DNA from 3 places in the Rhizobium sp. C104 genome. Region 1 is predicted to be linked to each of the others. Evidence: predicted binding sites of a transcription regulator. Region 1 holds the regulator's gene; each other region holds the start of a gene.
The links. The regulator LexA, encoded in region 1, represses DNA repair genes until DNA is damaged. The targets are predictions, from matches to a motif close to TGTTCNNNNTGTGTTCNG.

Region 1 (10,738 bases):
CCATTTGGAAAGATTGCCTTCCTCCATGGTCGGAGAGAGGGCGGGCATCGTGATATTGATCGGCATATTAGTGGCCCTCCCTGAGCGAACCGGCAACGGCGAGTTCAAGCTGCCGCCCGCCAATCGACTTTCCAATTGTGCGTGCCAAAATAAAGTTGAACACAAAAAAACTTGCGATCAGACCGCTAATAGCACCACCCCATTGCAGAAGCGGAGTTATCGTCTCCCGAGGTATGCCGGCAATTCCACCAGCAACCCCTAAAACGAACCCAAAAGCTGCACCGGCAACAAAACCGCAGATGGCGCTGAGTAAAACCAACTTCCAATAGATCGACCAAGCAATGCGCCTGACATCTTTCATCACGGCCATCACCCGCCCCTTATTTGTAGCAAACAGCCTTCACCGCATCGACGACTTCGCCGACGTTCGGAAGCGCCAGCTTTTCGAGATTGGCGGCGTAAGGCATCGGTACGTCCTTGCCCGCAATCGTCAGGATCGGCGCATCGAGATAGTCGAAGGCCTGCTGCATGACGCGGGTGGCGATTTCGGTGCCGACTGAAGACTGCGGATAACCTTCCTCGACGGTGACCAGACGGCCGGTCTTCTTGACCGATTCGATGACCGTCGGAAGGTCCATCGGCCGGATGGTGCGAAGATCGATAAGCTCGACGTCGATGCCGATCCTTTCGAGTTCGGCAACCGCCTTCGTCGCATAGGTCATACCGATGCCGAAGGAGACGACTGTGACGTCCTTGCCCGAACGGTGAATACGGGCCTTGCCGATCGGCAGCACGAAATTGTCGAGCTTCGGCACGTCGAAGTGCTGGCCGTAGAGAATTTCGTTTTCGAGGAAGATGACCGGGTTCGGATCGCGGATCGCTGCCTTCAGCAGGCCCTTTGCGTCGGACGCCGTATAAGGCATGACGACCTTCAGGCCGGGGATCGCGCTGTACCAGGCCGCATAATCCTGGCTGTGCTGGGCGCCGACACGGGCGGCCGCACCGTTCGGGCCGCGGAAGACGATCGGAGCACCCATCTGGCCGCCGGACATATAGAGCGTCTTGGCGGCGGAGTTGATGATGTGGTCGATCGCCTGCATGGCGAAGTTGAAGGTCATGAACTCGACGATCGGGCGCAGGCCGGCCATGGCGGCACCGACGCCGACGCCGGCAAAGCCGTGCTCGGTGATCGGCGTATCGATGACGCGGCGGGGGCCGAATTCCTGCAGCAGGCCTTGGGTGACCTTGTAGGCGCCCTGATATTCGGCGACTTCCTCGCCCATGACGAAGACGTCGTCGCTGGCGCGCATTTCTTCGGCCATGGCGTCGCGGAGCGCTTCGCGCACGGTCATCGACACCATTTCGGTGCCGGCCGGGATTTCCGGATCGTTCGGAACGGCAGCCTTCGGCTCGGCCGGAACGGGAGCAGTAGCCGAACCGGTATTGGTCGGCTTTTCTTCCTGGGCAACCTGCGGAGCAGCGACTGGCTGAGCAGCAGCAGGCGCAGTGGAAATCGCGTCGGCCGATTCGCCGTCCTGCAGCAGCACGGCGATCTTGGTGTTGACCTTGACGCCTTCGGTGCCGGCATCGACCAGCAGCTTGCCGATGACGCCTTCGTCGACGGCTTCGACTTCCATCGTCGCCTTGTCGGTTTCGATTTCGGCAATCACGTCGCCTGAGGTGACCTTGTCACCTTCCTGCTTCAGCCATTTGGACAGCGTGCCTTCTTCCATCGTCGGAGAGAGGGCGGGCATGAGGATATCGATAGGCATGGGTTCCCTCCCCCGATTAGAGCAGAATGTCGGTGTAGAGCTCGGATGCATCCGGCTCCGGATCGGCCTGGGCGAAATCGGCGCTGTCGGCGACGATGTCGCGGACATCCTTGTCGATCGCCTTCAGATCGTCTTCGGAGGCCCAGCCCTTTTCGATGAGGCGCGCCTTGACCTGCTCGATCGGATCCTGCTCGGAGCGCATCTTCTGCACTTCTTCCTTCGAGCGATATTTCGCCGGATCCGACATGGAGTGGCCGCGGTAACGATAGGTCAGCATTTCGAGAATGATCGGGCCCTTGCCGGAGCGGCAATGTTCGAGCGCCTCGTCGGCAGCCGCCTTGACGGCGCGAACGTCCATCCCGTCAACCTGGATGCCGGGGATGCCGAAGCCGGAGCCGCGCAGCGAGTAGTTCGACTGCGCAGTGGCGCGGGCCGTCGAGGTGCCCATGGCGTAGCGGTTGTTCTCGACGATATAGACGATCGGCAGCTTCCAGAGGGCCGCCATGTTGAAGCTCTCGTAGACCTGGCCCTGGTTGGCGGCGCCATCGCCGAAATAGGCGATCGAGACATTGCCGTTGCCGCGGTAATGGTTGGCAAAGGCAAGACCGGTTCCGAGCGAAACCTGGGCGCCGACGATGCCGTGGCCGCCGTAGAAATGCTTCTCTTTCGAGAACATGTGCATCGAGCCGCCCTTCCCGTGGGAATAGCCGCTGCGGCGGCCGGTCAGCTCGGCCATGACGCCGCGCGCTTCCATGCCGGTTGCCAGCATGTGGCCGTGGTCGCGATAGGCGGTGATGACCTGGTCGCCTTCCTTCTGCGCCATCTGCATGCCGACGACGACAGCTTCCTGACCGATATAGAGGTGGCAAAAGCCGCCGATGAAGCCCATGCCGTAAAGCTGGCCGGCCTTCTCCTCGAAGCGGCGGATCAGCAGCATCTCGCGATAGGCCTTGAACTCCTCATCGCGATCGAAGTCGGCTACCGGGCCTCCATTCGATGCTTTGGCTGCCGGTTTTGCTGCAGTTTTGCGGCTGGAAACGGTCGCGGTCTTTCGCGGCGCCATTCAACCCTCCCTATGGGTTTGTCGTTTCTCGATGGCGCGTACCATAGGGAAGAAATATGACCACAGCAATGCCATAATTGCATGGCTCGTATTCAGCACTAAACTATTGGAAATACGAAGAAAATTCCAATTAACCGAATTCCGGTTAATTGGAATAATGGTTGAATATGACGATCTCGTCCGCGCGCGACATATTGAGCTGATAGCGCGCTTTTTCGTCCAACATATCCTTGTCGAGCGAGCCATCACTCAGAAGCGCGACCTCATTTTCCAGATGTTCGCGCTTCGCCTTCAAGATCGCAAGCTCTTTTTCACGCGCGACGCGCTGGTGCTCGAACGTCTCCGTTGCGCGCAGGCCGTAATCGCCGTGAATGCAATGATAGCCGAAATAGGAGAGGAAGGCGACCGTCATGGCAGGAATGACGAAGCGGCCGAATTTTCTCTTCTTATGATGCTTTGTCCACATACACGCATGCTCTTGAACGCATTACCAATTCGTTCAGCATAACGCCCAGAGATTAACCGTTCGTTGACCGTAAAAACGGCCAACAAAAAACCCGCGCCGGGAGGGCGCGGGTCAAATTATCGAAAGCAGATCCGATCAGCCGCGAATGATCGAGCGGCCGGCATACTGGGCCTGGGGGCCGAGGCCTTCCTCGATGCGGATCAGTTGGTTGTACTTGGCAAGACGGTCCGAACGGGACAGCGAGCCGGTCTTGATCTGGCCGCAGTTGGTGGCGACAGCGAGATCGGCGATGGTCGAATCTTCGGTTTCGCCGGAGCGGTGCGACATGACGGCTGTGTAGGCAGCCTTATGCGCCGTGTTGACGGCGTCGAGCGTTTCCGTCAGCGAACCGATCTGGTTGACCTTGACGAGGATCGAGTTGGCGACACCCATGCGGATGCCGTCGCGAAGACGGGCGGAGTTGGTGACGAAGAGATCGTCGCCGACGAGCTGGGTCTTCTTGCCTGTGAGGTCGGTCAGCGTCTTCCAGCCGTCCCAGTCGTCTTCAGCCATGCCGTCCTCGATCGAGATGATCGGGTACTTGGCGGCAAGTTCGGCCAGATATTCGGCCATGGCGCCCGATTCGAGCGTGCGGCCTTCACCTTCGAGGACGTATTTGCCGTCCTTGAAGAACTCCGTCGAGGCGCAATCGAGACCGAGGTAGATGTCCTCACCCGGCCTGTAGCCGGCTTTCTCGACCGACTTGACGATGAAATCGAGGGCTTCCGAAGCGCTCTTCAGGCCCGGTGCGAAACCGCCTTCATCGCCGACATTGGTGTTGTGGCCCTGGGCGGCCAGTTCCTTGCGGAGCGTGTGGAAGACTTCCGAACCCATACGCACGGCTTCGGCGATCGTATCGGCGCCGACCGGCAGGATCATGAATTCCTGGAAATCGATCGGATTGTCGGCATGGGCGCCGCCGTTGATGATGTTCATCATCGGCACCGGAAGCAGGCTCGCGGAAGCGCCGCCGACGTAGCGATAGAGCGGCAGGCCGGAGGCCTGGGCAGCAGCCTTAGCCACGGCCAGCGACACACCGAGGATAGCGTTGGCGCCGAGGCGCGACTTGTTCGGCGTGCCGTCGAGCTCGATCATGATGTTGTCGATCTGGATCTGGTTTTCGGCATCGATGCCGCCGATCGCGTCGAAGATCTCGGTATTGGCCGCATCGACCGCTTTCTGCACGCCCTTGCCGAGGTAGCGCTTGCCGCCGTCGCGCAGCTCGACCGCCTCATGGGCGCCGGTCGAAGCGCCCGAGGGAACGGCCGCGCGGCCCATGCTGCCGTCTTCGAGATAGACATCGACTTCGACGGTGGGGTTGCCACGGCTATCGAGAATCTCGCGGGCGATGATATCGGTGATTGCAGTCATGGGTTCTTCCTGCTCGGTGGGTGATCAATCGTTCGAAGCCTGTCATAATCGAAGGCGTGCAAATTACAATGGCACATTGCGGCACCCTCGACCTGCATGTCCGATCGTCGCTATAGCACGAACATGTCAGGCTTTTGACTGTCAGCCCTTGGCGACAGCGTCAAAGGCCAGCAGCTTTTCCAGAAGCCGCGGCATGTCCTTCAGATAGACCATGTTCGGGCCGTCGGACGGTGCGTTGTCGGGGTCCTGGTGGGTTTCGACGAAGACGCCGGCAATGCCGGTCGCCACCGCTGCGCGCGCCAGCGTTTCCACGAATTCCCGCTGACCGCCGGAGGAATCGCCCTGCCCGCCCGGCTGCGCCACGGAATGGGTCGCATCGAAGATAACGGGCGCGCCCATCGACGCCATGATAGGCAGCGAGCGCATGTCGGAAACCAGCGTGTTGTAGCCGAAGGAGGCGCCGCGTTCGCAGAGCAGCACGTTAGGATTGCCGCTGGCGTTGAGCTTCTTCAGGACGTTCTTCATGTCCCAGGGGGCGAGGAACTGGCCCTTCTTGACATTGACGGCACGGCCGGTCTCGGCGGCGGCGATCAGAAGGTCGGTCTGACGGCAGAGGAAGGCCGGGATCTGCAGGACATCGACCACCCTCGCCACTTCGGCGCATTGCTCGGCGGTATGAACGTCGGTGAGAACCGGAAAGCCGAATTCCTTCTTGAGATCGGCGAAGACCTGCATGCCTTTTTCAAGCCCGATGCCGCGCTCGGCCGACAGCGAGGTGCGGTTCGCCTTGTCGAAGGAGCTCTTGTAGACGAGGCCGATGCCGAGCTTGGCGCAGAGCTCCTTGAGCGTGCCGGCAACCATGAAAGCGTGGTCGCGGCTCTCCATCTGGCAGGGGCCGGCAATCAGCGACAGGCGGCCGGTATTGGAAAAGGTGACCTGGCCTGCGCCCTCGCCGATCCTGACTTCCGAATTCGTATCAGTGCTCATCATCTTTCCTCGAAGGCGAAAAGCGTGCCCTGCCCGGGCGCCGGCTTCACCAGAATGCGATTGTTCTTGCGCGTGTAGGTCACTCCGTTAGCAGCCAAATGCGCTTCTGTCACGGCAAGATCGGCGACGGTGAAGAGGATGGCCCGGCCGCGCAGGCCGCGGTCGGCGGATAAGACGGCAACCTCGAAATAGGCCTCCAGCCCCTCCGGCGTCATCAGGCTGATTTTCGCATTCGGCGCCGCGATATTGGCGCCAAAACCGGTTTTCTCGACCGCCGACTGCGCCATGGCAAGGCTGACGAAACCGGCGTAGGTCGCGGCATCAGGCGCGCACAGCGCGATCTCGGCGATGCCGGTCACGCCATTGGCATGTGTCTCCAGCGCGCCGCGGTCGGCGGGCAATGGATTGATGCGCTGGCAGGTAAAGAGAAAGAAGTCCGGCGCACGCAGATCCGCTGCAAAGGCCAGTTTGAAGCTGCCGACGCTTTCGGAACCGTCCGGCATCTTCATTGGCCGGCTGAACTCCAGCATCTCGCCGGCGCTCGATCCGCCGGCAGCGAAGTGCCGATGATCGTGGCCGGCATCCTCGGTGCCGAAAACCACCGCCGAAAGCCCCTCATCGCCGCAACGGAAGCGGAAGGCCCGGTTGCGGGCGGTGAAGACATTCCCTTGCCGCGCCGAGGCCTCGCTCTCCTCGACGCTGGCGATACCGAGCGGCTCCAGATAGGTCTTGTCGGCGAAGAAGACACAGGCATTCTCCGTTCCGAAGGGATGGCGGGCATCGGCGGCAACCGTGAAGCCGAGCTTGCCGAGCCGCTCGCGGGCCAGATCGATATTGACGACGGGCAGCACGACATGATCCAGCGGGTGCGGTTTGGCGGAACGCTCGTTCATCATATCCCTCCCTCAAACGATAAGAGATGTGCGACAGCACCACCCCCAATGCAAGACATGTGTGCCAATCCGGCGAATGAAAATAAAAATCTCAAAGAGTTGGCGGCAAGTTTTACGGAAATTTAGCTACTTGCAGAACACATATGGAACATATAGTGTCTGTTCTGGATTTGTTTCAATCAGGGGTCACACGCCGATGCTCACGCGCAAACAACAGGAGCTTCTCCTTTTCATTCATGAGCGCATGAAGGAATCCGGCGTTCCGCCATCTTTCGACGAGATGAAGGATGCCCTGGATCTGGCCTCCAAATCCGGCATTCATCGCCTGATTACAGCGCTCGAAGAACGCGGTTTCATTCGCCGCCTACCGAACCGCGCCAGGGCGCTCGAGGTCATCAAGCTTCCCGAAGCCTATAGTCCCAGCATCCAGCCCCGGCGCGGCTTTTCGCCGAGCGTCATCGAAGGCAGCCTCGGCAAGCCCCAGCCGGTCGCCGCCCCCGCGCCTGTAAAACCCGTCGCCGACAACGGCAACTCGGTCTCGGTGCCGGTCATGGGCCGAATCGCTGCCGGTGTTCCGATCTCGGCAATCCAGAACAATACCCACGACATCGTCGTTCCCGCCGACATGCTCGGCTCCGGTGAACATTATGCGCTCGAGGTGAAGGGCGATTCGATGATCGACGCCGGCATCTTCGACGGCGACACGGTGATCATCCGCAACGGCAGCACCGCAAGCCCCGGCGACATCGTCGTTGCCCTCGTCGATGACGAGGAAGCGACGCTGAAGCGCTTCCGCCGCAAGGGCGCCTCGATCGCGCTTGAGGCGGCCAACCCGGCTTACGAGACCCGGATCTTTGGGCCCGACCGCGTCAAGGTGCAGGGCAAGCTCGTCGGCCTCATTCGCCGCTATCACTGACACTGGACAGGCCGGATTCGGTAAAACTGTTGCTGCGCCAGTCATAGGCGCGCTGGCGCATCCATGGCCGCGACAGCGTTTCGAATGCGGTTGCGACCTCCAGGCCGGTATCTGCGAAGCGCAGCTCGAGGGAACCGGTCTTGCGCAGCGTCTCACCGGTGAAGAGCGTCGCGCCTGAGCGGCAGCTGTTGAAACGCAGGCGGACCGGCGTCACGACGATATCGGCTGCATCGCAGGCCGGGCCGAGATAAGCGGCATTGTCGATGATGCTTACCACACGGCCATTGCCAAGCCTTGATATGCACCAGGCCTTTTTGACGCAGGAGAAGCGGTTTGTTTCACCGCCCGCGGCGGCCCCCCGCATCGCTGTCCTTGCTTCATTCTGTTGCTCGCGGGAAAGCCTGACGCGTCGGTCTTCCCCTCCGGCGGGATAGCGGGGCCACCCAGCATCTTCGGCGGGTGATGCGTCGGCAGGACCAGCGCTCTTTGCCACTGGTCGAAGATGAAATCCGGCGGGTTTTCACGATTGGAAGCCATTGCCGCGGTCTCGACGAGCGCGACCAGACCGCCATCCTCCGAAATCACCAGATCCGGCGGCCGGGAAACCGGCAGAATCAACAGAATGAAGGTCGAAACGGCGAGGATTGCTGAGCCGGCATGGCGCAGCCGGGTGCGGAGCAGCGTCAGCAGCAGGAAGCCTGCCACGGCGATGGCGAAATACCAGGCGGGCAAGCGGCCGACGCCGATATCGCCGCCCCAGCCGGACACTGTCTTGGCGACCGCGATCACCAGATCAAGGCCGAAGCCGACCACCTTCCAGAGCGGAGCGTCCAGACCGAACGGCATGAGCAACATCGCCAGCAGCCCGGCCGGCATCACGATGAAGGAGATGATCGGCATCGTCGCGAGGTTTGCCGGCAGGCCGTAAGCGGTCAGGCGATGAAAATGTTCGATCGAAAACAGCGCCGTGGAAAAACCGCCGATCAGCGAAGTCAGGAAGACGCCGCCGAAGAAACCGGCGACCGCAACGAGCGGCCGGAAGACCGGCAGCCTCAGCAAAGCGTTTTCGCGAATGCGCCGCTCCTTCCACAACTGATAACCCGATACCAGCGCCAATGTCGCGGCAAAGGACATCTGGAAGCTCGGGCCCAGGACTTCGGAGGGCGAAATGGCGATGATGACGAGGGCCGAGAGCACGACATTGCGCAGGCTGATCGACGGCCGATCGAAGAAGACGGCAATCAGCATGATGGCCATCATGATAAAGGCGCGTTCAGCCGAGACCCCGAAGCCGGAGATCAGGTAGTAAGCGGTGACGGCGATGAGCGCGCCTGCTGCGGCGATCTTCTTGGTCGGATAGGCCTGGGCAGCGCCTGGAAAAAGGCTGAGCAGCATCCGGAAGCCGACGAAGAAGATGCCGGCCGACAGCGCCATGTTGAGGCCCGAGATCGCGACGATATGAGCAAGGCCGGACTGGCGCAGCGCCTCCGTCGTCGCATTCGAGATGGCGCGCCGCTCGTCGGTCACCAGAGCAGCGGCAAAAGCGCCCGTATCGCCGGGCAGGATCGATCGAATGCGATCGCCGATACCGCTGCGCAGCCGGTAAAGCCATTCGAGCATTGCTTCCGACGTCGACATTGCACCCTGCGGGCCCGCCCCCAAATCCCTCTCCGGAGCGCCATAGAAGAAGCCGTTGGCACCGATGCCGTCGAAATAGGCACTGAAGGAGAAATCGTTGAGTTCAGGCAGCGCTGGGCCTGCCGGAGGCGTCAGCCGCACCCTGCCGGTGATGATGTCACCGATCTCGAAAGGCGTATCGGCGCCGCGGACGATCGCGGTGATGCGCCCCGGCCGCCGCTTCAGCTCCGGCGCCTCCGTGCCGGTGACGGCAAGGATGTAGCGCCAACGCCCACGTCCATCGCCTTCCCGCCGTTCGACACGGCCGGTCACCGTCGTCGTCACGGATGAATCGAGGATCACGGTCGAAGCCCTCCAGCTCTCGAATCGTGCTGAGAGCATGCCGCAGGCGAAAAGCGCCAACGCCAGGAAGCTGGCCCGCAGCACCGGCCGGCTGGGGCCGGCGGCGAGAACCACGACCGCCGGCATCGCCAGGCAGAGGAGCGACGCGACGAGGGGAAAATCCCATCGCGCGAGAAACCAGAAGGCCGCCCCGGCGCCGAGGAAGACCGGCGAGAACAGCAGCAGTCGGCCATGGTCGGCCTCCTCGCCCAACATGCGGATTCCAGCACGCAGCGATTGCGAGGCCGCGGCCGGCAGCCAGTGGCGCAATGGCATCGCGGACTGGGTCCTTGCCGGCCGCCTCCCCACCGCAGGCGCGGAAAAACCCGGGACTGGGCCAGGCCAGCGCCCGCTTCCGGCCGCAATTCGACTGTCGTCAATTCCTCCATACCCCGCCCAAGATCACCCGCACCTGCGGGCAGAATGCAACCTTCAATCAAAACGAGCAAGAATAATCGATTGAAATATGAGGGAAAATCGCCACCGCCAAAAGAGCAGTCGAATCATTGGCTTCCGGTATGCGCACGGCTCATCGCTGCAGTGCCTAAAAGGTGATGCCGCAATGCACAAAATGCCGTCACGGTAACTTGGCATTAGCTTCGCGATCATATAGCTATCGGTGAGGACGCTTAACCCCTATGGCGCTTTTATGGCGCCACCGCCATTTCGGAGGATCAGCATGACGGATCAAAGCGCTACAATAAAAATCGGTGACAAATCTGTCGACCTAGCCGTCAAGAGCGGCACGATCGGCCCGAGCGTCATCGATATCGGTGCTCTCTATAAGAACACCGCTTCCTTCACTTACGATCCGGGTTTTACCTCGACCGCATCCTGTGAATCCAAGATCACCTACATCGACGGCGACGAAGGTGTGCTGCTGCACCGCGGCTATCCGATCGAGCAGCTGGCCGAGCATGGGGACTTCCTCGAAGTCTGCTACCTGCTTCTCTACGGTGAACTGCCGACCACCGCGCAGAAGAAGGATTTCGATTATCGCGTCACGCACCACACCATGGTGCACGAGCAGATGAGCCGCTTCTTCACCGGCTTCCGCCGCGATGCGCATCCGATGGCCGTCATGTGCGGCTGCGTCGGCGCCCTGTCGGCTTTCTATCACGACTCCACCGACATCACCGATCCGCACCAGCGCATGGTCGCCAGCCTGCGTATGATCGCCAAGATGCCGACGCTTGCCGCGATGGCCTACAA
Region 2 (10,738 bases), 360 kb from region 1:
TCCTGACCTTCGGCGAACGCATGAAGGCGCCGGAATATCTGCGCATCAACCCGATGGGCAAGGTTCCGGCGATCCGCCATGGCAACACCGTCGTCACTGAATGCGCAGCGATCTGTGCCTATCTCGCCGAGACCTTCCCCGAAAAAGGTTTGGCCCCCAAGCAGGAAGAGCGCGCCCGCTACTACCGCTGGATGTTCTTTGCCGCCGGCCCGCTGGAATCGGCGGTGACGATGAAGGCGCTCGGCTTCGAAATTCCAGCAGAACGCCTCCGCATGGCCGGCTGCGGCGGTTTCGGCGACGTCATGAACACACTCGAAATGGCCGTCTCCGGCTCGACCTACGTCGCCGGCGAGCGCTTCACCGCCGCCGACGTCTATGTCGGCTCGCATATCGGCTGGGGTCTCGGCTTCGGCAGCATCGAAAAGCGCCAGGCCTTCGTCGATTACTTCGGCCGCATCAGCGAACGTGAGCCCTATAAGCGCGCCAATGCGCTGGATGATGAGGCCGGCAAGACGATGCAGGCCGCCTGATCGTCATCGCCGCGCCGCGCCGGGATGTCAGCCCTCAGGCAAGCGGCATATGGATATCCGTCATCAGCTCGGTCGGCGGCACGTCGCGCGGGTTGTTGAGATATTCCTCGAACATGACGCTGTCCTTCAGTTGCCGCCCGGATTTCGGCAGCCACTCCGCATAGAGCCACTGGTAGGCCTTGTGCATGTCGGCATAGGGGCCTTTATGGCGCAGCACGGCGTAGTCGCCGCCGTCGATCGTGCGCCGCTCGAACGGCGCTTCGGCCGACCCCGCGGAAACGCCGGTGACGCAGGCGATCGAGCGCAGCTGTTCGGCCGGCACGATATCAGGATCGTCGAGATAGACACCGATCATCCGCATGTCGGGCCTGGCGAGACCACGCGCGTAAAGCGTGCCGAACAATGTTTCGAAGGCTTTGCCGATCTCCATATAGGAGCCGGCATGGGCAACACCGATCAGTTCGGTGGGTGCGATCTCACGTATGGTAACGTCGAACATGGCTTTGATCTTTCCGTTAGGTGAGGGTTGGAAGGCTGTGTGGCTTCCCTCTTTCCGATAGCGTGCCGGCGGCATGCCGTAGACCGACTTGAAAATGCGGTTGAAGGATTGGAGATTGGGATAGCCTGATCGCTTCGCAATCTCACGGACGGCAAGCTCCGTGCGGACGATTTCGCCCGCCGCGCGATGCAGCCGCAGCCGCTTGACGGTGGCCGCCAGCGTCTCGCCGTAAATCGCCCGATAGATCCTGTGCCAGTGATAGCTGGACATGCAGGCGATCTCGGCCAGGCGCGCCATATCCAGCTCCTCGTCGAGGTGGTCGTGAATATAAGCCGATACCCGTCTCAGACGGGTTTCATAAAGTGCCCATGCCGTTTCCCCGTTCATGTCAAACCTCCTGCAAATCGATCGGATGCAACAAAGCATAGCCCGATTTGACAAATCCTGCGGACTTGCCGGCTCCGGAGCGCCAAAGTTCAAGAGAGCCTTATCCTTGCTGACGTGCCGAGCAGGTGCCTCGAAGGACGAGGCGGGTACACCGGCATCACGCCAACGTCCCTCATTCCTGTGCTCGTCACAGGATTCCATTCACGGCGCGTCCGCGCCGTGAATGAATCAGTACCGAAAGAAAAAAGATCTTTCGCGCCCAATGACTTGGGCGCACTGGATTCGTGTGACAAGCACAGGAATGAGGGAGGAGAGCCGACGTAACCCGGCAGCTCAGCCCGCGAGTGCTACGGCCACCGCTTCGATCGCCTCGTCGGCCTTCGAGCCGTCGGGGCCGCCGGCCTGGGCCATGTCGGGGCGGCCGCCGCCGCCCTTGCCGCCGAGGGCGGCCGAGGCGACGCGCACCAGATCGACAGCACTGAAACGATCCACGAGATCCGGCGTCACGGCGACGACCGCACTCGCCTTGCCGTCGTCGGAGACGCCGATCAGCGTCACGACGCCGGAGCCGATGCTGGTCTTGCCGTCATCGGCAAGCCCTTTGAGGTCCTTGGGATCGACGCCCGATATCGACTTGCCGAGGAACTTGACGCCGGCGACTTCGCGCACGGCATCGGCCGAGCCGCCCTGCCCGCCGCCCATGGCAAGTTTGCGCTTGGCGTCGGCCAGTTCCCTTTCGAGCTTGCGGCGCTCGTCCATCAACGCTTCGACACGCGACAGAACCTCCGAAGGCTGAACCTTCAGCGAGGCAGCCAGCGTCTTCACGCGATCGTCCTGCTCAGCCAGATATTCGCGCGCCGATTCACCGGTCAGCGCTTCGATGCGGCGAACCCCGGCGCCGACGGCACTTTCGCCGAGAACGCGGATCAGGCCGATCTGACCGGTGGCCGACACATGCGTGCCGCCACAAAGCTCGACCGAGTAAGGCTTGTTGCTCTTTGCGCCATGAACGCCTGTGCCCATCGAGACGACCCGCACTTCATCGCCGTACTTCTCGCCGAAGAGCGCCATGGCGCCTTCCTCGATGGCGTCGTCGACGCTCATCAGCCGGGTCGTGACATGAGAATTCTGCAGCACGATCTCGTTGGCCATATCCTCGACGATCTTCAGCTCCTCGGTCGACATCGGCTTCGGATGCGACACGTCGAAACGCAGGCGCTCGGGCGCGACCAGCGAACCCTTCTGGGCAACATGGGTGCCGAGCACTTCGCGCAGCGCCTCGTGCAGCAGGTGTGTTGCCGAGTGGTTGGCGCGCAGCCGCGAACGGCGGGCGTGATCGACGGTGAGAACAACCGCATCGCCGCTCTTGAATGCGCCTTCGACAACGACGCCGGAATGCACGAAGAGGCCTTCGCCCTTCTTCTGCGTGTCCGATATCTCTATTCTGCCGTGGTCGGACGAAATGATGCCGGTATCGCCCATCTGACCGCCGGATTCGCCATAGAACGGCGTCTGGTTCACGACGATCTGCACCTTGTCGCCGGCCTGGGCTTCTTCAGCAGCAGCCCCGTCCTTGACGATCGCCTGCACCACGCCTTCGGCGGTTTCGGTGTCGTAACCCAGGAATTCGGTTGCCCCGTTCTTTTCCCTAAGCTCGAACCAGATGGTTTCGGTTGCCTTCTCGCCGGAACCGGCCCAGTGCGAACGGGCTTCGGCCTTCTGGCGCTGCATGGCATCGGTAAAACCGGAGATATCGACGCCGATCTCACGGGCGCGCAAAGCGTCCTGCGTCAGGTCGAGCGGGAAGCCGTAGGTGTCGTAGAGCTTGAAGGCGGTCTCGCCGTCCAGCATGTCGCCCTTGCCGAGATCCGTGGTCGCATCCGACAGCAGCGACAGGCCACGCTCCAGCGTCTTGCGGAAGCGGCCTTCTTCGAGTTTCAGCGTCTCCGAGATCAACGCTTCGGCACGCACGAGTTCCGGATAGGCGCGGCCCATCTCCTGCACCAGCGTCGGCAGCAGCTTGTACATCAGCGGCTCCTTGGCGCCGAGAAGCTGGGCGTGTCGCATGGCGCGACGCATGATACGGCGCAACACATAGCCGCGGCCTTCATTCGACGGCAGCACGCCGTCGGCGATCAGGAAGGCCGAGGAGCGCAGATGGTCGGCGATGACGCGGTGGCTGGCGCTGCCCTCAGCCTTGGCGCCCATCGTCTCTTCGATGGCGCCGATCAGCGTGCGGAACAGGTCGGTGTCGAAGACGCTCTGGACGCCCTGCAGGATGCAGGCCATGCGCTCTAGACCCATGCCAGTATCGATCGACGGACGCGGCAGCGGATTGCGCACGCCGGGTTCGATCTGCTCGAACTGCATGAAGACGAGGTTCCAGAATTCCAGGAACCGGTCGCCATCCTCCTCCGGCGAACCGGGAGGGCCGCCCCAGACGTTCTCGCCCTGGTCTATGAAGATTTCAGAGCATGGGCCGCAGGGGCCGGTATCGCCCATCTGCCAGAAATTGTCGGAGGTCGGGATGCGGATGATCTTGTCGTCGGACAAGCCGGCGATCTTCCTCCACAGCGTCGCGGCTTCCTCGTCTTCGGAATAGACGGTGACCAGCAGGCGATGTTTCGGCAGATCGAAACCTTCGGTGACGAGCTTCCAGGCAAGCTCGATCGCATTCTCCTTGAAATAGTCGCCAAACGAAAAGTTGCCGAGCATTTCGAAGAAGGTCAGGTGGCGGGCGGTATAGCCGACATTGTCGAGGTCGTTATGCTTGCCGCCGGCGCGCACGCATTTCTGCGAGGTGGTCGCCGTGGAATAAGGGCGTTTCTCCAGGCCGGTGAAGACGTTCTTGAACTGCACCATGCCGGCATTGGTGAACATCAGCGTCGGGTCGTTGCGCGGCACGAGCGGGCTCGACGAGACGATCTCATGACCGTTCTTCTTGAAATAGTCGAGGAATGTCGACCGGATATCGTTCACACCGCTCATGCTATGCCCTTCAATGCTGCCGGAGGCAGGTAAATCTAAATCCATCGGCTTTTAACGTTCACCTCCGCCACTGTCCAGCAGACAAACAAAACCGGCCGCATTCTGATCAGGGAATGCAGCCGGCTTGGATTTTCAAAGGGACTGGCGGAAAACCGATCGCGAAAATTACATTTCCGCGGCAGCGTCACCATCATCGGGATCCGGTCCGCCGTTCTGCAGGAAGCGGTCGGCGATCAGGCCGGCATTCTGGCGCAGCGACAGCTCGATCTCACGGGCGAGATCCGGATTGTCGCGCAGGAAGGTCTTGGCGTTTTCGCGGCCTTGGCCGAGACGCTGGCTGTTATAGGAGAACCAGGCACCGGATTTCTCGACGATGCCGGCCTTGACGCCGAGATCGACCAGTTCGCCGGTCTTGGAAACGCCCTCGCCATACATGATGTCGAATTCGACCTGCTTGAAGGGCGGCGCCATCTTGTTCTTGACGACCTTGACGCGGGTCTGGTTGCCGATCACCTCTTCGCGCTCCTTGACCGCGCCGATGCGGCGGATGTCGAGGCGCACGGAGGCGTAGAACTTCAGCGCATTGCCGCCGGTTGTCGTCTCAGGCGAACCGAACATGACGCCGATCTTCATGCGGATCTGGTTGATGAAGATCACCATGGTGTTCGACTTGGAAATCGAAGCCGTGAGCTTGCGCAGCGCCTGGCTCATCAGGCGCGCCTGCAAGCCGGGAAGACTGTCGCCCATCTCGCCTTCGATTTCGGCGCGCGGCGTCAGTGCGGCGACCGAGTCGACGACGAGAACGTCGACGGCGCCAGAGCGCACGAGCGTATCGGTGATTTCGAGCGCCTGCTCGCCGGTATCGGGCTGCGAGATCAAAAGGTTCTGCAGATCGACGCCAAGCTTGCGGGCATAGACGGGATCGAGCGCATGTTCGGCATCAACGAAGGCGCAAATGCCGCCCTTCTTCTGCGCTTCCGCAATGGTCTGCAGCGCAAGCGTCGTCTTACCCGAGCTTTCCGGCCCGTAAATTTCGATGATACGGCCCCTCGGCAGACCACCAACGCCAAGTGCGATATCGAGGCCAAGCGAGCCGGTCGAGATCGTCTCGATCTCGACAACATTCTCGTTGGAGCCGAGTTTCATGATCGAGCCCTTGCCGAACGACCGCTCTATCTGTGAGAGTGCCGCTTCAAGCGCTTTGCTTTTGTCCACCGATTTGTCCTCTACCAGCCGCAATGAATTCTGAGACATCCGATCCACCTTTAGGTTATTGAAGCCGCCCAAGCAATGTCGAGTTTGTACCCCATTTGTTCTATTTCCGCAATAGGCGATCAAACGATTGAAAGAAAAAGGTAAAACAGCCTGTGTTCTATATTTGTTTTATCGATGCAAAGCAACGGCTTAGGCCTTATGCACCGGCTTTGCCGCGGCTGCTAGCACCGTCTCGATTCGCGCTTCGGGCATCGGAAGGCGGTTGAAGTGAAGAAAAGATTCTTGTTCTCGGCGGCGCCCATATCGACCGGCGCGGCCGGATCTCCGGCGAAACGGCGCCGGGCGCCAGCAATCCCGGCACCTGGTTCGAGGAGCCGGGCGGCGGCGGCTTCAATGCGGCCCGCAACCTGGCAAGGCTCGGTTTTCAGGTGACGATGATTTCGCCACGCGGCGGCGACTCCATCGGCGAGATGGTCGGCGAAGCCGCCGATTTCGCCGGCATCGACGACCGGCCTTTCGTGTTCCTCGACCGCAAGACCCCGAGCTATACGGCGATCATCGAGAAGGACGGCAATCTGGTGATCGCCCTTGCCGACATGGATCTCTACCGATTCTTCGTGCCGCGGCGTCTCTCCATCCGCTGGGTGCGCGAAGCTTTCGCCGCCCATGATCTCATTCTTTTCGACGCCAACCTGCCGGAGGAGACGATCGCAGCGATCGTTGCCAAGGCGCATTCCCTGGCGAAGCCGGTCGCGGCGATTGCCATCTCGCCGGCCAAGGTCGTCAGGCTGAAACAGTGCATCGCGGATATCGACTACCTGTTCCTGAATGAAGCCGAGGCCGCTGCCCTTGCCGGTAAACAGCCGGAAGACGCTGCCGGCTGGCCGCCGCTTCTGAACCAGATCGGCATCAGGAACGCCGTCGTCACCCGCGGCCGCCGCGAGCTCGTGGCACTTTGCAAGGGCCGCGCCGTGACGCTGCAGCCGCCGATCGCCGACACGGTCGCCGACGTCACCGGAGCCGGCGATTCTCTTGCGGCCGGCACGCTTGCCGCCCTGATGCTCGGTCTGCCGCTCGAAGAGGCCGTTCGCCACGGCACGGCTGCCGCAACGCTCACCGTGCAGTCGCGGCACGCCGTCAACGAAAATCTGACGCCGGATCTCTTGAATGCGGCGCTTGCCCTTGTTCCCGAGGTCAGAATTCTGCATTGAAGCCGCTATATTAAATAGTCGAGCATGAGGTGCGAAAACCGCTGACACGCTTCGGCATCATGCTCATCGACGACAGGACAACATCATGACCAAGCCCATTTCGCCCCTTCTGCCGATTGCCTATTCGAAAGAGGTTGCCAGCGCCAAGCAGCGCGGCGCGCCGCTGGTGGCGCTAGAATCGACCATCATCACCCATGGCATGCCCTATCCCGGCAATATCGAGATGGCCCGCAGCGTCGAGACGATCATTCGCGAACAGGGCGCGGTGCCGGCAACCATCGCCGTCATTCATGGCACGCTGCATATCGGCCTTGAAGCCGGCGAACTGGAGCAGCTTGCCAAGGCGACCGAAGTGATGAAGGTATCGCGCGCCGATCTCGCCTTCGCGATCGCCGAGCGCCGCACCGGCGCCACCACGGTGGCCGCGACGATGATTGCCGCCGCCCGCGCCGGCATCCGCGTCTTTGCCACAGGCGGCATCGGAGGCGTGCACCGAGGCGCCGAGGAAAGCTTCGATATATCGGCCGATCTCGAGGAACTCGCCCGCACCGGCGTCATCGTCGTCTGCGCCGGCGCCAAGGCGATCCTCGACATTCCGAAGACGCTGGAAGTGCTGGAAACCCGCGGCGTTCCCGTCGTCACCTATGAGAGCGAAGAATTCCCCGCCTTCTGGTCACGCGCCTCGGGCATCCGCAGCCCACTGTCGCTGAACAGCCCGGCCGCCATCGCCAATTTCCAGACGGTGCGCGAACAGCTCGGCATCGACGGCGGCATGCTCATCGCCAATCCGGTGCCGGAAGCCGACGAGATCGCCCGCGAAGAGATGGAGATCTACATTGAGCGGGCACTCGACAGCGCCGAGCGCGACGAGATCACGGGCAAGGCGGTGACGCCTTATCTGCTCTCGACCATCTTCGATCTGACGGACGGCCAGAGCCTGAAGACGAATATTGCGCTGGTCGAGAACAATGCGCGGCTGGCGGCTGAGATTGCCGTGGCGTTGGGTGAGTGAGGCCTACGGGGCAGGCCGGAATCGCCTTGCCAGACAGCTGCTGCCGTTCCAGCCCCCTCTGCCCTACCGGGCATCTCCCCCACAGGTGGGGAGATTGGCTGAGACGCAATGGCTTCCCCCAACAATTGGCGTCGCAGCTCGCCGAAACGTTGATGTGGCGAGAAGGTTCCGCCGCTTGTGATCTCCCCACAGGTGGGGGAGATGCCCGGCAGGGCAGAGGGGGCGGCCGCGGCACGCCCTGTCTACTAAGGCGATGCCGGCTGCCCTCACCCGTCCAGCGTCTCCTTCACCACCACAGCTAATTGCTTCAGCGAAAACGGCTTCGGCAAAAACCCGAATTTCGCGTCCGGCGGCAGGTTCCGGGCAAAGGCATCTTCGGCGTAACCCGAGACGAAGATGAATTTCATGTCGGGATAGGTCTTGCGCAACTCGCGCAGCAGCGTCGGGCCGTCCATCTCGGGCATGACGACGTCGGACACGACGATGTCGACCTTGCCTTCCAGCTCTTCCAAGATGGCGAGCGCCTCGACGCCCGAGCCGGCTTCGTGCACGGTATAACCGCGCGTTTCCAGCATGCGCTTGCCGCCGCGGCGCACCGCCTCCTCGTCTTCGACGAGAAGGATGACCGCCGATCCCGTCAGGTCCTCCGGCTGTTGCGCCGTTGGCGCCTCCGGCCGAATGCCGATCTCGGCGACGGCGCTGTCGATCGCACCCGCTTCCGCGGCCACCGCCGGCTCCGGGATGTGGCGCGGCAGGAAGACCCGGAAGGTCGTGCCCTTGCCGACTTCGGATTCCGGCTGGATATAGCCGCCCGATTGCTTGACGATGCCATAGACCATGGCGAGACCAAGCCCGGTGCCCTTGCCGACATCCTTGGTGGTGAAGAAGGGCTCGAAGATCTTGTCCATGATTTCGGGCGCGATACCGGTGCCGTTGTCGGCGACTTCGATCAGCACCATGTCCTCAGCCGGCATGTAGGAATAGTTGAAGGCGGAGACCTCGGAAGCAGTCAGGTTTCGGGTGCGCAGCGTCAGTGTGCCACCCTCGGGCATGGCGTCGCGCGCATTGACGCAGAGATTGATCAGCACCTGTTCGAATTGCGAAAGGTCGGTTTTGACGGGCCAGAGGTCGCGGCCATATTGCACGTCGAGCTTGACATTGGTGCCGGAGAGCAGCCGGTCGACCAGCATGCGCAGGTCGCCGACGACATCGGTGAGGTTGAGCACCGAGGGCCGCATCGTCTGCTTGCGCGAGAAGGCGAGCAACTGGCGCACCAGCACCGCGGCGCGGTTGGCGTTGCGCTTGATTTCCATCAGGTCGGCAAAGCTCGCATCGGCCGGCCGTGCCTGCAGCAGCAGATGGTCGGAGGAAAGCAGGATCGCCGTCAGCACATTGTTGAAATCATGCGCGATGCCGCCGGCGAGCGTTCCGACGGCATTCATCTTCTGCGTCTGCGCCATCTGCGCTTCCAGCGCCTTCTGCTCGGTCACCTCGACGGCGTAGACGATCGCCGCCTCCTCGGGCGCCTCGTCGCTCTGGTCGATGACGGCGTTGACGTAGAAACGGAAATAGCGCGCTTCGTCGGTCGGCGTGCGGGTATCGAGGGGCGCAATGTCGCCCTGCCGGTCCTTGGCCGCTGCCAGCGCCTCGGCGAGCTGCGGCCGGTCGCTTTCCTGCACGATGGTTTCGAGATGCGGCGCCTTTTCGAGATCGTCGCGCGAGACGACGCCGGAGAACATCTTCAGGAACGGTGCGTTGGTCCGCAGGATGCGCCCGTCCCCGTCCACCGAGGCGATCGCCATCGGCGTATTGTTGAAGAAGCGGGTGAACCGCATGGCGGCGGCCGAAGCGGACTGGCCGCCCGCCTCGCTCTTTTCACGCCCCAGCACGATCGTCCGGCTTTCGCCGGGTGCGCCGTCGCGCATCGAGGTGACGCTGTGGATGATCTGCACCGGCAGGCTCTGGCCGTTGGTCTTGCGCAGGTCGAGATCGAGCGTCACCGTCTTCTTCAGGCCGGGTTCGGCCTGCACCGACTGGATGAGCGCCAGCCCCTCGCCCGCCACCACGTCGCCGATGGTCATCGAGCCCGGCACGAATTTGGTGAGATCGAGGCCTAGCCACTCGGCAAGCGTGGCGTTCAGATAGAAGATCTCGCCCTTCCTGCCGGCTGAGAAGAAACCGGCCGGCGCATGGTCGAGATAGTCGATCGCGTTCTGCAATTCCTTGAAGAAGCGCTCCTGGTCGTCCCGCTCCGTGGTGATATCGGTAATCTGCCAGATCTGCAGCGGCTTGCCGCCGTTTTCCTCCGGCTGCAGCAGCCGCGCCTTCAGCCGATACCAATGGGCGCCTGAGCTGTTGCTGCCGGGGCCGACGGCGCGCAGCAGGCGGAATTCCTCCCGGCCTTCCTTGCCCTCGCGCAGGCCGTTGACCAGCCGATAGAGCGCCTCATTCGATTCGCGGTGGCGCGACAGCAGGCTTTCCAGCGTCTGCACCTCGGTCGCCTTGCGCGCGCCGGTCAGCGCACCATAGGCGGCGTTGGCATATATGATCCGGCCCTTTTCGTCGGTGATCAGCGTGCCGTCGGGATGGCTGTTGAGGAAGGCGCGCGCCAGGCTGTCGGACTGACGCTGCGGCATCACCTCGATGAAGCCGATGACCGAGGATACCAGGAAGAAGATGCCAACCATGGCAAGCACGCCGAGACCGCCGAGCACGATCTCATTGTCGAGCGATCTCTTGAAGACGACGAAGCCGCCGGCGGCTGCAATCAGCACAAGGGCCAGCAGAAGAATGCGCAAAACCGTGCCAGAACGCCCCCACGATCCACAAGCGGTGCGTTATAATCGTCGGCCTGACGCGGTTTCGTCATGTATTCCTCACATAAGTCCCTCCAGCT
Region 3 (10,738 bases), 2.3 Mb from region 1:
GCCGATGAGAGCGCCGGTCAGACCGCCGGCAACGGCGCCGACGGCGGCACCACCCCAGCTGTTGGTCACGGCACCGCCGATGACCGCGCCGGTGCCGGCGCCGATCGCCGTTCCCTGCTCGGTCGCTGTGCAGGATGCCAGGGCGCCGACGAGCGCACCAATAAGAACAATCTTCTTCATCATGTCGTAACTCCCCAGGTTTGTTGGCCTTTAGATGCGGCCCATGAGTACAAGGATAATGATAATCACGAGAACTAGCCCCAAACCGCCAGAAGGTCCATAGCCCCAGCCACGGCTATAACCCCAATTCGGCAAGGCTCCGATCAAGAGCAGAATGAGGATAACAAGAAGTATTGTGCCAAGCATGGTGTGTTTCCTTCATTTCATCCGCAATTTGAATGGACCAGAAACACGCATTGGCGATTTTTGTTCCCGGTTAAGCCAGGAAATGTGACGCGCTGGGACCCCCGCCCTATCGAAAACCTGCCCGTATGGTTAAAAAGGCGTTTAAATACAACATGTTGCGGTGAACAAAGGGAGAAGGTCCCGATGTCGCCGATTCGTCAGCGATTCGTTCCGTATTTGATCGGCGCGCCGCCGGCGACCATCCCGGCTTAACGGGATATGAATCCGGCTTCCGAAAGATTAATGCCGATGGACAAGGCGGAACGGGGACGCCGATCGGCGATACGCATATAGCGCATGGACCGAGTTTCGCCACCAGATGTGGCCGTGAACGAAAGGCGAAAACGATGCGGTCAGCGATTCGTCGCCGATTCGTTCCGGCTTTGGTCGAGAGGTTAATTTCAGGCGCAATTTTTGATTGTTCGCCACTGGCCGGATTCGCCGATGGCGGCGACGAAAATGCCAAGCGGAGGGAGTCAGACGATTCAGCATCTAGTGGGAAAAAGTGATTCAAAATCAATACTTAGCCGTGAACAAAAGCTGAATCATCGGGAGTCAGCGATTCGTCGCTGATTCGTTCTCACGCTGTTCCGAATCGCAAATACCGGCGGTCCGCGTGACTCGCCAAGGTCGTAATCCCGGCAGCATTTTAAAATCTGCCCTTGCGTTTGCGGCGGCGGCTGTCCATGTGTTCTCTGGCTTCCGTCGCGGGAGCACTGTTTTCCTGGGGGCTGCCCGCCTCATTTGCATGGACCATGACTTCTGACTTCGCAGCCGATGATTCTGAGCGGGCGCGGTGTGACCGCGGTGCTTGGGCCGACCAATACCGGTAAGACCCATTATGCCATCGAGCGCATGGTCGCTCACGGGACCGGCGTGATCGGCCTGCCGCTCAGGCTGCTGGCGCGTGAGGTCTATACGCGGGTGGTGGAGAAGGTCGGCGCGCAGAATGTGGCGCTGGTCACCGGCGAGGAAAAGATTTCGCCGCCCAATGCGCGCTTTTCGGTCTGCACCGTCGAGGCGATGCCGCGTGAGACCAAGGCCGCCTTCGTCGCAATCGACGAGGTGCAGCTCGCCGGCGATCTTGAGCGCGGCCATATCTTCACCGACCGCATCCTGCATCTTCGCGGCCGCGAGGAAACGCTGCTGCTCGGCGCGGCAACGATGCAGCCGATCCTGCAGCAGCTCCTGCCCGGCATCACGATCGTCGAGCGGCCGCGGCTTTCGCATCTTTTCTATGCCGGGCAGAAGAAGATCACCCGGCTGCCGCAGCGCTCGGCCATCGTCGCCTTCTCGGCCGACGAGGTCTATGCGATCGCCGAACTCATCCGCCGGCAGCGCGGCGGCGCGGCTGTCGTGCTCGGCGCGCTCAGCCCGCGCACCCGCAATGCGCAGGTGGCGCTTTATCAGGCGGGCGATGTCGAATATCTGGTGGCGACCGATGCGATCGGCATGGGCCTCAACCTCGATGTCGATCACGTCGCCTTCGCCCAGGACCGGAAGTTCGACGGCTACCAGTTTCGCAATCTCAATCCGGGCGAACTCGGCCAGATCGCCGGACGCGCCGGGCGGCACGTTCGCGACGGTACCTTCGGCGTCACCGGACAGGTTTCGCCCCTGGACGAGGAGCTGGTACAGCGCATCGAAGGGCATGAATTCGACAACGTCAAGGTTTTGCAGTGGCGCACCACCGAAATGGACTTCTCCTCGATCCAAGCGCTGCGCGCCAGCCTCGAGGCGGGACCGCGCGTAGCGGGGTTGACGCGGGCGCTGCCTGCGGTCGACCAGCAGGCGCTGGAACAGCTTTCACGTTATCCCGAGGTGATCAACCTTGCCGACAGGCCGGCCCGGGTCGAAAAACTCTGGGAGGCTTGCGCGCTTCCCGACTATCGGCGTATCACCCCGGCACAACATGCCGATCTTATCTCGACCCTCTTTTCCGATCTCGTGCGCTATGGCACGGTGAACGAGCAGTTTCTCGCGGAACAGGTTCATCGCTCCGATCGGACAGATGGGGAAATTGACACGCTTTCGGCGCGAATCGCGCAGATAAGAACCTGGACCTATGTTTCGAATCGGCCTGGTTGGCTTGCCGATCCGACACACTGGCAGGAAAAGACGCGGGAAATCGAAGATCGATTGTCCGACGCGTTACATGAAAGGTTGACGAAACGCTTTGTTGATCGCAGGACATCTGTGCTCATGAAGCGCCTGAGAGAGAATGCGATGCTGGAAGCTGAAATCAGTGTGAATGGCGATGTCTTCGTTGAAGGACATCATGTAGGGCAATTGAGCGGATTCCGCTTCACGCCGGTGGCGGGAACGGACGGACCGGATGCCAAGGCGGTTCAGGCTGCGTCGCAGAAAGCGCTCGCGCTCGAATTCGAGGCCCGTGCGGCTCGAATCCATGCCGCTGGCAACAGTGACCTGGCGATCGGTTCGGATGGCCTGATCCGTTGGATCGGCGACCCGGTGGCGCGGCTTTCGGGCAGCGATCACATCATGCGTCCGCGGGTGATTCTGCTGGCCGACGAGCAGTTGACGGGCAATGCCCGCGATCATGTCGCCGCCCGTGTCGAACGCTTCGTCAATCATCATATCAGCACGGTGCTGAAGCCGCTCGATGATCTGTCGCGCGCCGAGGACCTGCAGGGTCTGGCAAAGGGGCTCGCGTTCCAGCTCGTCGAAAACCTCGGCGTGCTGTTCCGCCGTGACGTGACCGAGGAGGTCAAGTCGCTCGATCAGGAGGCCCGCGCCTCGATGCGCCGCTACGGCGTGCGTTTCGGCGCTTACCATATTTTCGTTCCGGCACTTCTGAAGCCGGCGCCGGCCGAGCTCATCACGCTGCTCTGGGCGCTGAAGAACGACGGTTTGGACAAGCCGGGCTACGGCGATCTCATTCCGGTGCTTGCCGCCGGCCGCACCTCGGTCGTCACCGACCCAAGTTTCGAGCGGATGTTCTATAAGCTCGCCGGCTTCCGCTTCCTCGGCAAGCGTGCCGTGCGCATCGACATCCTCGAGCGGCTTGCCGATATCATCCGGCCGCTGCTGCAGTGGAAGCCCGGTCAGAGCAACCGGCCGGAGGGCGCCTATGACGGCCGCCGCTTCACGACGACGACGGCGATGCTGTCGATCCTCGGGGCGACGCTCGAGGACATGGAAGAAATCCTCAAGGGTCTCGGCTATCGCGCCGATGCGGTGAAGGCGGAAGAGGCATCGGCACATCTTGCGACGCAGGATGCGGCCTCAGTGCCGGCAACGGCCGCGGAAACGCCTGCCGACGATACAGCTGAAAAGGCCGATCACGACGATGCCGACGGCGCGACGGAAGAAACTGCCGCCGAGCCATCTGTGGCCGAGGCAGCTTCTGCTGATGTCGACACGCCGGTGGCGGAAACGGTGAAAACCGCGGCTCCTGATGAAGCGGTCGAGACATCTGCTCCTGATGAAGCTTCCGCGCCTGAGGAAGCGGTGTCCGCTTCCGAGGAAACCGGCGAGCCGGTGGAACCGAAGCCGGTTCTTCTGTGGCGTCTCGGCGGCCGCAACGACAATCAGCGCCAGGCGCGCGGCGGGCATGGCGAACGCCGTGGCGGCCAGGGCCAGGAGCGGGGCCAGAACCAGGAACGCGGCGACCGCAATCGCCGGCCGGGTGGTGGTGAAGGCGGCGATGGCAATCGCGGCGGCGAAGGCCGCGACAATAATCGTCACAACCGCGGCAAGGACGGCGGCAACCGCGATGGCGGCCGGCCGCAGCAGCCAAGAGGCGACCGCAACAACCAGCCACGGGGCGACCAGCCACGCGGTGACCGGCAGGACCGCAAGGATCGCGGCGAGCGAAATGACCGCAACGATCGCAACAACAACCGCGGCGGTTCGCAGCCGCTGCGCTTCGAAGCCAAGCCGCCGCGCAAGGAGAAGCCGATCGATCCGGATTCGCCTTTCGCCAAGCTCGCGGCTCTCAAGGAGCAGATGAAGAAGTAATCATGAGCGGGGAGACACAGCCGACAAGCGGTTCGCGCCAGCGCATCGACAAGTGGCTGTTCTTCGCGCGTATGGTGAAGTCGCGCTCGCTGGCGCAGAGCCATATCCAGTCGGGCCATGTGCGTATCAACGGCGAGCGCTGCAATCATCCGAGCCAGATGGTCAAGCCGGGCGACCGTATCGAGCTCGACGCTGGAGCGGCGCGACGTCGTTCTCGTCATGCGACTCGCCGGCGAGCGGCGGGGGCCTTACGAGGAGGCCCGCCTGCTCTACGAGGACCTGTCGCCGCCGCCGGATGAGGCAAAACGCCTCAGCCCCTACGAGCAGGCGATCCGGGCGACCGGCACCGGCCGGCCGACCAAAAAGGAACGACGCGCAATCGACAGGCTGATGTCGGACGAGGATTAGAAAACTCTGCCCGCGGTGGCGGCTTTTGCAGATCGTTTATCCTTGAAATCCGGCGTTAAAGCCGATACGTCACTGACAACCTGCCGGAAGCGTGCTTGCCTCCCAAGCCTGCCCACGCTTTTCCTCCGGCACGGGGATAGGCGCGACGTTCCAGGTTGCCCGGCCCCATCAGCATGGAATCCTGGAGTTCTTCATGACCTACGTCGTGACCGACAATTGCATCAAGTGCAAATACACCGATTGCGTGGAAGTCTGCCCCGTCGATTGCTTCTACGAGGGCGAGAATTTCCTCGTCATCCACCCCGACGAATGCATCGATTGCGGCGTCTGCGAACCTGAATGTCCCGCCGAGGCGATCAAGCCGGATACCGAGCCGGGCCTCGACAAATGGCTGAAGATCAACACCGAATATGCCACCATCTGGCCGAATATCACGGTCAAGAAGGAGCCGTTGCCGGAGGCCAAGGAGATGGATGGCGAGACCGGAAAGTTCGAGAAGTATTTCTCGGAAAAACCCGGTTCCGGCGATTGAGACGGCGGCCATAATCGGCCGCCGGATTGAGGCGGCTGTGGGGTAAAACGTTTTAAAAGCTGCGTGAGGAATATGGGGGACATGTGTTGCCCGCATGACTCAAGCGAAGCAAATTATTGATTTCCTCATATTTTTATGATAGGTTTCGTCTACTGTTCCATTTGTGGCATGACGCATGCCCAAAACCATCACGAAAGCAAAACCAAATCCGTACGCGGTTTCCGTGACATATCAACGCTTTGAGCGCCGGGTCCCAAGATCGTGCGCAAGAAGTTCTTTGCTTTTGCCCGATGGGACCAGAGTGAAGTCACCCGACGGATTCTACCGTCTCACCCGGGCCTGACTGACCCGGCTCCGGCCGCCGCCGGAAGCGTAACAGGGAGTTTTTGAATAGAATGACGACTCAGCAGAAAAAGCCTTCCACAGCACGCCATGGCTTCAAGACCGGTGAATCGATCGTCTACCCCGCTCACGGCGTCGGTACCATCACCGCTATTGAAGAGCAAGAAGTTGCCGGCATGAAGCTCGAACTTTTCGTTATCGATTTCGAAAAGGACAAGATGCGCCTGAAGGTTCCGGTCGCGAAGGCGATGAGCATCGGCATGCGCAAGCTTTCGGAAACGGATTTCGTCGAGCGTGCATTGAAGGTCGTGCAGGGCAAGGCCCGCGTCAAGCGCACTATGTGGTCCCGCCGCGCCCAGGAATACGATGCCAAGATCAATTCCGGCGACCTGATTTCCATCGCTGAAGTCGTGCGCGATCTCTATCGTGCCGAAAACCAACCTGAACAGTCCTATTCCGAGCGCCAGCTTTATGAGGCTGCACTCGACCGCATGGCGCGCGAAATCGCCGCCGTCAACAAGATGTCGGAAACCGAAGCCGTCCGCCTCGTCGAGACCAATCTCAACAAGGGTCCGAAGCGCGGCAAGGCGATCGAAGAAGACGATTCGCAGGACGAAGCCGCTTAAGGCGACCCTGTTTTTCTTTGTCAAAAAACCCGGTGCAAGCCGGGTTTTTTATTGGAACTTTTTCACGGCTGCCGCGTTTAACACACGTAATTGCGGACTGCTCGCCGGGCAATGTGCCTCGACGGGCGAACTGCTATTCCGTCAATGTTCGATGAGGAGCGGATCATGCCTTTTCAATATTGCCCATCCGGCAAGGTGAAGAAACAGGTCCAGCCCGGCCGTCTTAACGGCCCATGATGAGAAATAGGGCCTCCCCTGAAAAGTCCAGGGGCGAGGCCTTTATGCATTCAGATCCCCCATTCAGTCCGGACCGCGATGTTCCGGAAGGTGCGTTTTATTGTTCATTTAGGGCGAGAGGCCTGTTTCAGGAGATCGAAATGAAGAACATGTCTGCAGACCGGCGCATGATCAAGATCGCGATGGCCGCCCCCTACCTCGCCCGTCAGGAAGAGCACGATCTTGCCATCCGCTGGAAGGATCACGACGACCGCGGCGCGCGCAACCAGATCGCCATGGCCCATATGCGGCTCGTCATATCGATGGCGGGCAAGTTCCGCAATTTCGGCCTGCCAATGAGCGATCTTGTGCAGGAGGGCTATGTCGGCCTGCTCGAGGCGGCCGCCCGCTTCGAGCCGGAACGCGATGTGCGTTTTTCGACCTATGCAAGCTGGTGGATCAGGGCTTCGATTCAGGATTATATCCTGCGCAACTGGTCGATCGTGCGCGGCGGCACGAGCTCGGCCCAGAAGGCGCTGTTCTTCAATCTGCGTCGTCTGCGCGCCAAGCTCGCCAAGGGCGACACCCAGCTGACGCTGCAATCCATTCACCAGGAAATCGCCGCGGCGCTTGGCGTCAGCCTCGCCGATGTGCAGACGATGGATGCCAGGCTTTCCGGCAACGACGCCTCGCTGCAGGCGCCTTCGGTCTCCGGCGATGCCGAGAGTGCAGAGAAGATGGACTTCCTCGTCAGCGACGATCCCCTGCCGGATGAGCAGGTTTCCAACATGATCGACGGCGAGCGCCGCCGCGTCTGGCTCGCCTCGGCGCTGAAACATCTCAACGAACGCGAGATGAAAATCATCAGCGCCCGGCGTCTGGCGGAAGACGGCGCCACGCTCGAAGAACTCGGCGCCGATCTCGGTATTTCCAAGGAACGTGTGCGGCAGATCGAAAGCCGGGCGATGGAGAAGCTCCGCAGCGCGCTGGTCAACGCCGATCCGCACATGGCGGCCTATGCTTAGATTTAAAGTTCTGCTGCGTCCCGAGGGCGTCGAAAGACGCCCGGCGCCGTAACTTCGTTCCCCTCCAGCAGCACTGACTCGCCCGGCGTAAGCCGGGTTTTTTTATTCGGCGATGATCTTGACGCGATCGCCGGGTGAAACGGCTGCACCCGTGGGCAGGGCATTGATGAGTTTGAAGAGATCGAGTTTGCGATCGGTGCCCATCATGCGGGCGGCGAGCGTCGAGATGTTTTCACCCGGTCGGACGGTGACGACACGGATGCGCAGCGGCTTCAGCGAGGCTGCCTCCGCCGGCGTCATGCGCCGGAAACTTGCGCGCAGGACATTGGCGGTCGGCTCAAGGGCGTCGCTGCCTTTCGGCACGGCGGTCAGGAAACGGAAGATCTGCGAATTGTTGCGGATCACGGTAACGTCGAAATCCCAGCGATCCGCGCTTGCACGCGCTGTGGCTGCTTCCATGCCGTTGATGGTGACTGGCTGGATGGTCGACGGGTCGAGGCCGGTCACCCAGCCGCTGGAGATATAGTTGGTGAGGCTCTGGTTCTGATTGTCGGCGACGCCGTCGAAGCGGACAGCGATGTCGTTCGGGCCGGTGGCCATCACGGCTTCGACCTTGTTGTCGATGTGAAAATCCGGTGGCACGTCAAAGCGGATGCCGAGGCCTCCATGCAGGAAGGTCTGGCCGCGCACATAGCCTTCCTCCGGGCTGTCGCCGTAGAGCAGGCCGTCTATGCCGTCGAGATAATAGTCGCGGCCCTTGTCGCCGACCGACCCTTCCTGGCCGAAGGCCCGCGCATGGGTGCGGGCAAGCTCGATGCGCTGGGCGGAATTCGGATGGCTCGACAGGAAGTCGAGGCTTTGATCGGCTTCGGGATCGACCGACATGAAGCGGCTGTACGCCGCCATTGAATCGAGGAAGCGGGCAGCGGAATAGGGGTCGTAGCCGGCTTCGCCGAGCATGCGCACGCCGATGACATCGGCCTGCAATTCCTGCTGGCGGGAGAAGGCGGCGAGCCGCAGTTTGCCGCGGGCTAGCGCCTGCTTGCCGGCGATATCGCTGGAAAGGACCTCGGCGACGACGCGGCTGGCGATGACCTCAGCCTCTTCGCGCTTCTGCCGCTCGATGCCGTGGTTCGCCGTCACATGGCCCATCTCGTGCGACAGCACGGCGGCGACCTCGGAGGCGTCGTTGGCAAGGGCGAGCAGGCCGCGGGTGACGTAGAGATAGCCGCCCGGCAGCGCAAAGGCGTTGATCGCCGGTGAATTCAGGATGGTGATGCGGTAGGACTGGCTCGGATTTTCCGACACCGCCGTCAGCGCGCCGGCGATGCGGGCGACGAGGCGCTCGGTCTTGGCGTCCTTGTATTCGCCGCCGTAGCTTGCGACGATGCGCGGATGTTCGCGGGCGCCCATTGCCGCGCGCGGGTCGTTCTTCTGCACCTCGTCGACGATCTGCGGATTGGAAGAAGGCGACACGCTCGGCTGATAGGATTGCTCGATCAGCGTTTGACAGCCATTCAGCGCCATTGCGATGGTCGAAAGCAGCATCAGGCGACGCGCGAAGCGCCGGGGCGCGAAGATGGCATCACTGGAAAGCGCGGGCGATTTCCACGTCGTCAAGCTTTCCAGTCTGGTTCTCCGCATCATGTCGCTATTTTGCCGGTTCGCCGCAGATTGGCACCGACCGTGGCAAGGGGAATTCAACAGGTGCCCACCCCTGATCTCGCGCTGCACAATCGGCCGATACAAGTCCTTGCTGTAGCTGATTTACGCATCGGTTGCATAGCGAGACTCTGCTTAAATGTGGCGGCGTTGCATTTTGGCAAGCCTCGGGCGTTGAGGCCTCCCTTCGCTCGGATGAAATTATGGCGAAAGTTCCGTCAGAAAGCGGAGATTCGTCGACTGCGCGGAAAAAGAACGGCCCGATTGAAGCAATCGAGCTGATGGGGGCAGTCAGCCGGGAAAATTACAATCCTTGATGGTCCTGTTCCAGAAGAACGCCTTCCGATGAGGTATCCGCCCCGATTCGTTATTCCGCGGCTTCGGCCGTCGTCGGTTGTGGTCTTATCGTCTCGCCGGCGCGGGGCAGTTGCACAGGCTTCAGCATGAGAGCGGCCACAAGGCCGATCACCGCAAAGGCGCAGGCCGTCAGGAAGAGCGGCGAGAAGGCGGCGGCATAGAGGTCGGCGACAGACTGGCGGCTTGCTTCGGGAAGGGAAGCCATCATCTTCGGCGTCAGCTGCTCGATATCAGCGACACCGGGAATGGACACGCCGACCTTGTTAAGCTGAGAGGCGATGATGGCGCCATAGATGGAGATAGCGATCGACGCACCTCCCATGCGCGACAGCGTCACCGAACCGGTGGCGGCGCCGACGTCGCGGGCGGACGCTGCATTCTGCACGCCGATGACGGGAACCTGCTGGGCAAGGCCGATGCCGATACCATGCAGCATCATGATCGCGCCGATGAAAGCGATCGGCGTTCCCGCATGGATCTGCGACATCAGTGCGAAGGCGATGGCGCTGCAGGTCAGGCTTGCAATGGCGAAGGGCTTGTAGCGCCCCGTCTTCGAGATGATGCGGCCTGCGGACAGCGATCCGCAGACGAGGCCGCCCGTCAGAAGGATGAAGAGAAGGCCGGCGGCAGAGGGCGAAAGGCCGGTGGTGGTCTGGAGAAAGAGCGCGAGGTAATTGACCATGCCGATGGCGATGGCGCCGCCCATAATCGAGATCACCAGGAGCAGGTTGAAGGTCGAATTACGAAAGAGCTCCAGCGGCACGATCGGCTCCGGCGCGCGGCGTTCGACGAATACCCAAGTGACGGCGCAGACGACGCCGAAGGCGACGATGGCGATACTCTGCGGCGAGACCAATGCGCCGAACAGTTCGCTGCTGTCAGTGGCAAGCACGATACTGGTTGTCGTCAGCGCGAGCAGCAGCGCACCGGCATAATCGATCCTCGGGCGGCGATGCGGCTTGCGATAAGGTAACATCATGGCAAGTCCGGCGAGCGCGATCAGGCCGATCGGCACGTTGACGAGGAAAATCGAACGCCAGCCGAAAAGGTCGCTCATCGTGCCGCCGAGCACCGGACCGATCGCGCCGGACGCCATCAGCACGAGGCTGGAATAGCTCTGGTAACGCGCCCGCTCGCGCGGCTCGAACAAATCGGCATTGACCGCGAAGATCGACACCATGATG

Region 2: the regulator LexA is predicted to act here: its motif matches at 5,773-5,790, upstream of recA (recombinase RecA).
Region 3: the regulator LexA is predicted to act here: its motif matches at 981-998, upstream of MF410_RS20010 (helicase-related protein).

Annotation. Positions count from the first base shown of each region.
Region 1 covers NZ_CP092348.1:1,552,853-1,563,590, forward strand. Annotated here, with positions in the region: gene MF410_RS08790 (pyruvate dehydrogenase complex dihydrolipoamide acetyltransferase) at 1-66, opposite strand, end outside; gene MF410_RS08795 (hypothetical protein) at 68-370, opposite strand; gene MF410_RS08800 (pyruvate dehydrogenase complex E1 component subunit beta) at 381-1,772, opposite strand; gene pdhA (pyruvate dehydrogenase (acetyl-transferring) E1 component subunit alpha) at 1,789-2,835, opposite strand; gene MF410_RS08810 (septum formation initiator family protein) at 2,981-3,301, opposite strand; gene eno (phosphopyruvate hydratase) at 3,437-4,711, opposite strand; gene kdsA (3-deoxy-8-phosphooctulonate synthase) at 4,853-5,698, opposite strand; gene MF410_RS08825 (VOC family protein) at 5,698-6,591, opposite strand; gene lexA (transcriptional repressor LexA) at 6,788-7,507, shown strand; partial or broken gene MF410_RS08835 (ComEC/Rec2 family competence protein) at 7,488-9,915, opposite strand; gene gltA (citrate synthase) at 10,206-10,738, shown strand, end outside.
Region 2 covers NZ_CP092348.1:1,190,128-1,200,865, reverse strand. Annotated here, with positions in the region: gene MF410_RS07055 (glutathione S-transferase family protein) at 1-530, shown strand, start outside; gene MF410_RS07050 (AraC family transcriptional regulator) at 565-1,416, opposite strand; gene alaS (alanine--tRNA ligase) at 1,750-4,404, opposite strand; gene recA (recombinase RecA) at 4,570-5,658, opposite strand; gene MF410_RS07035 (carbohydrate kinase family protein) at 5,898-6,830, shown strand; gene MF410_RS07030 (pseudouridine-5'-phosphate glycosidase) at 6,916-7,842, shown strand; partial or broken gene MF410_RS07025 (ATP-binding protein) at 8,109-10,711, opposite strand.
Region 3 covers NZ_CP092348.1:3,825,564-3,836,301, forward strand. Annotated here, with positions in the region: gene MF410_RS20000 (glycine zipper domain-containing protein) at 1-183, opposite strand, end outside; gene MF410_RS20005 (DUF3309 family protein) at 211-366, opposite strand; gene MF410_RS20010 (helicase-related protein) at 1,183-4,386, shown strand; partial or broken gene MF410_RS20015 (RNA-binding S4 domain-containing protein) at 4,389-4,794, shown strand; gene fdxA (ferredoxin FdxA) at 4,988-5,326, shown strand; gene MF410_RS20025 (CarD family transcriptional regulator) at 5,722-6,294, shown strand; gene MF410_RS20030 (RNA polymerase factor sigma-32) at 6,672-7,535, shown strand; gene MF410_RS20035 (M48 family metalloprotease) at 7,638-9,182, opposite strand; gene MF410_RS20040 (MDR family MFS transporter) at 9,565-10,738, opposite strand, start outside.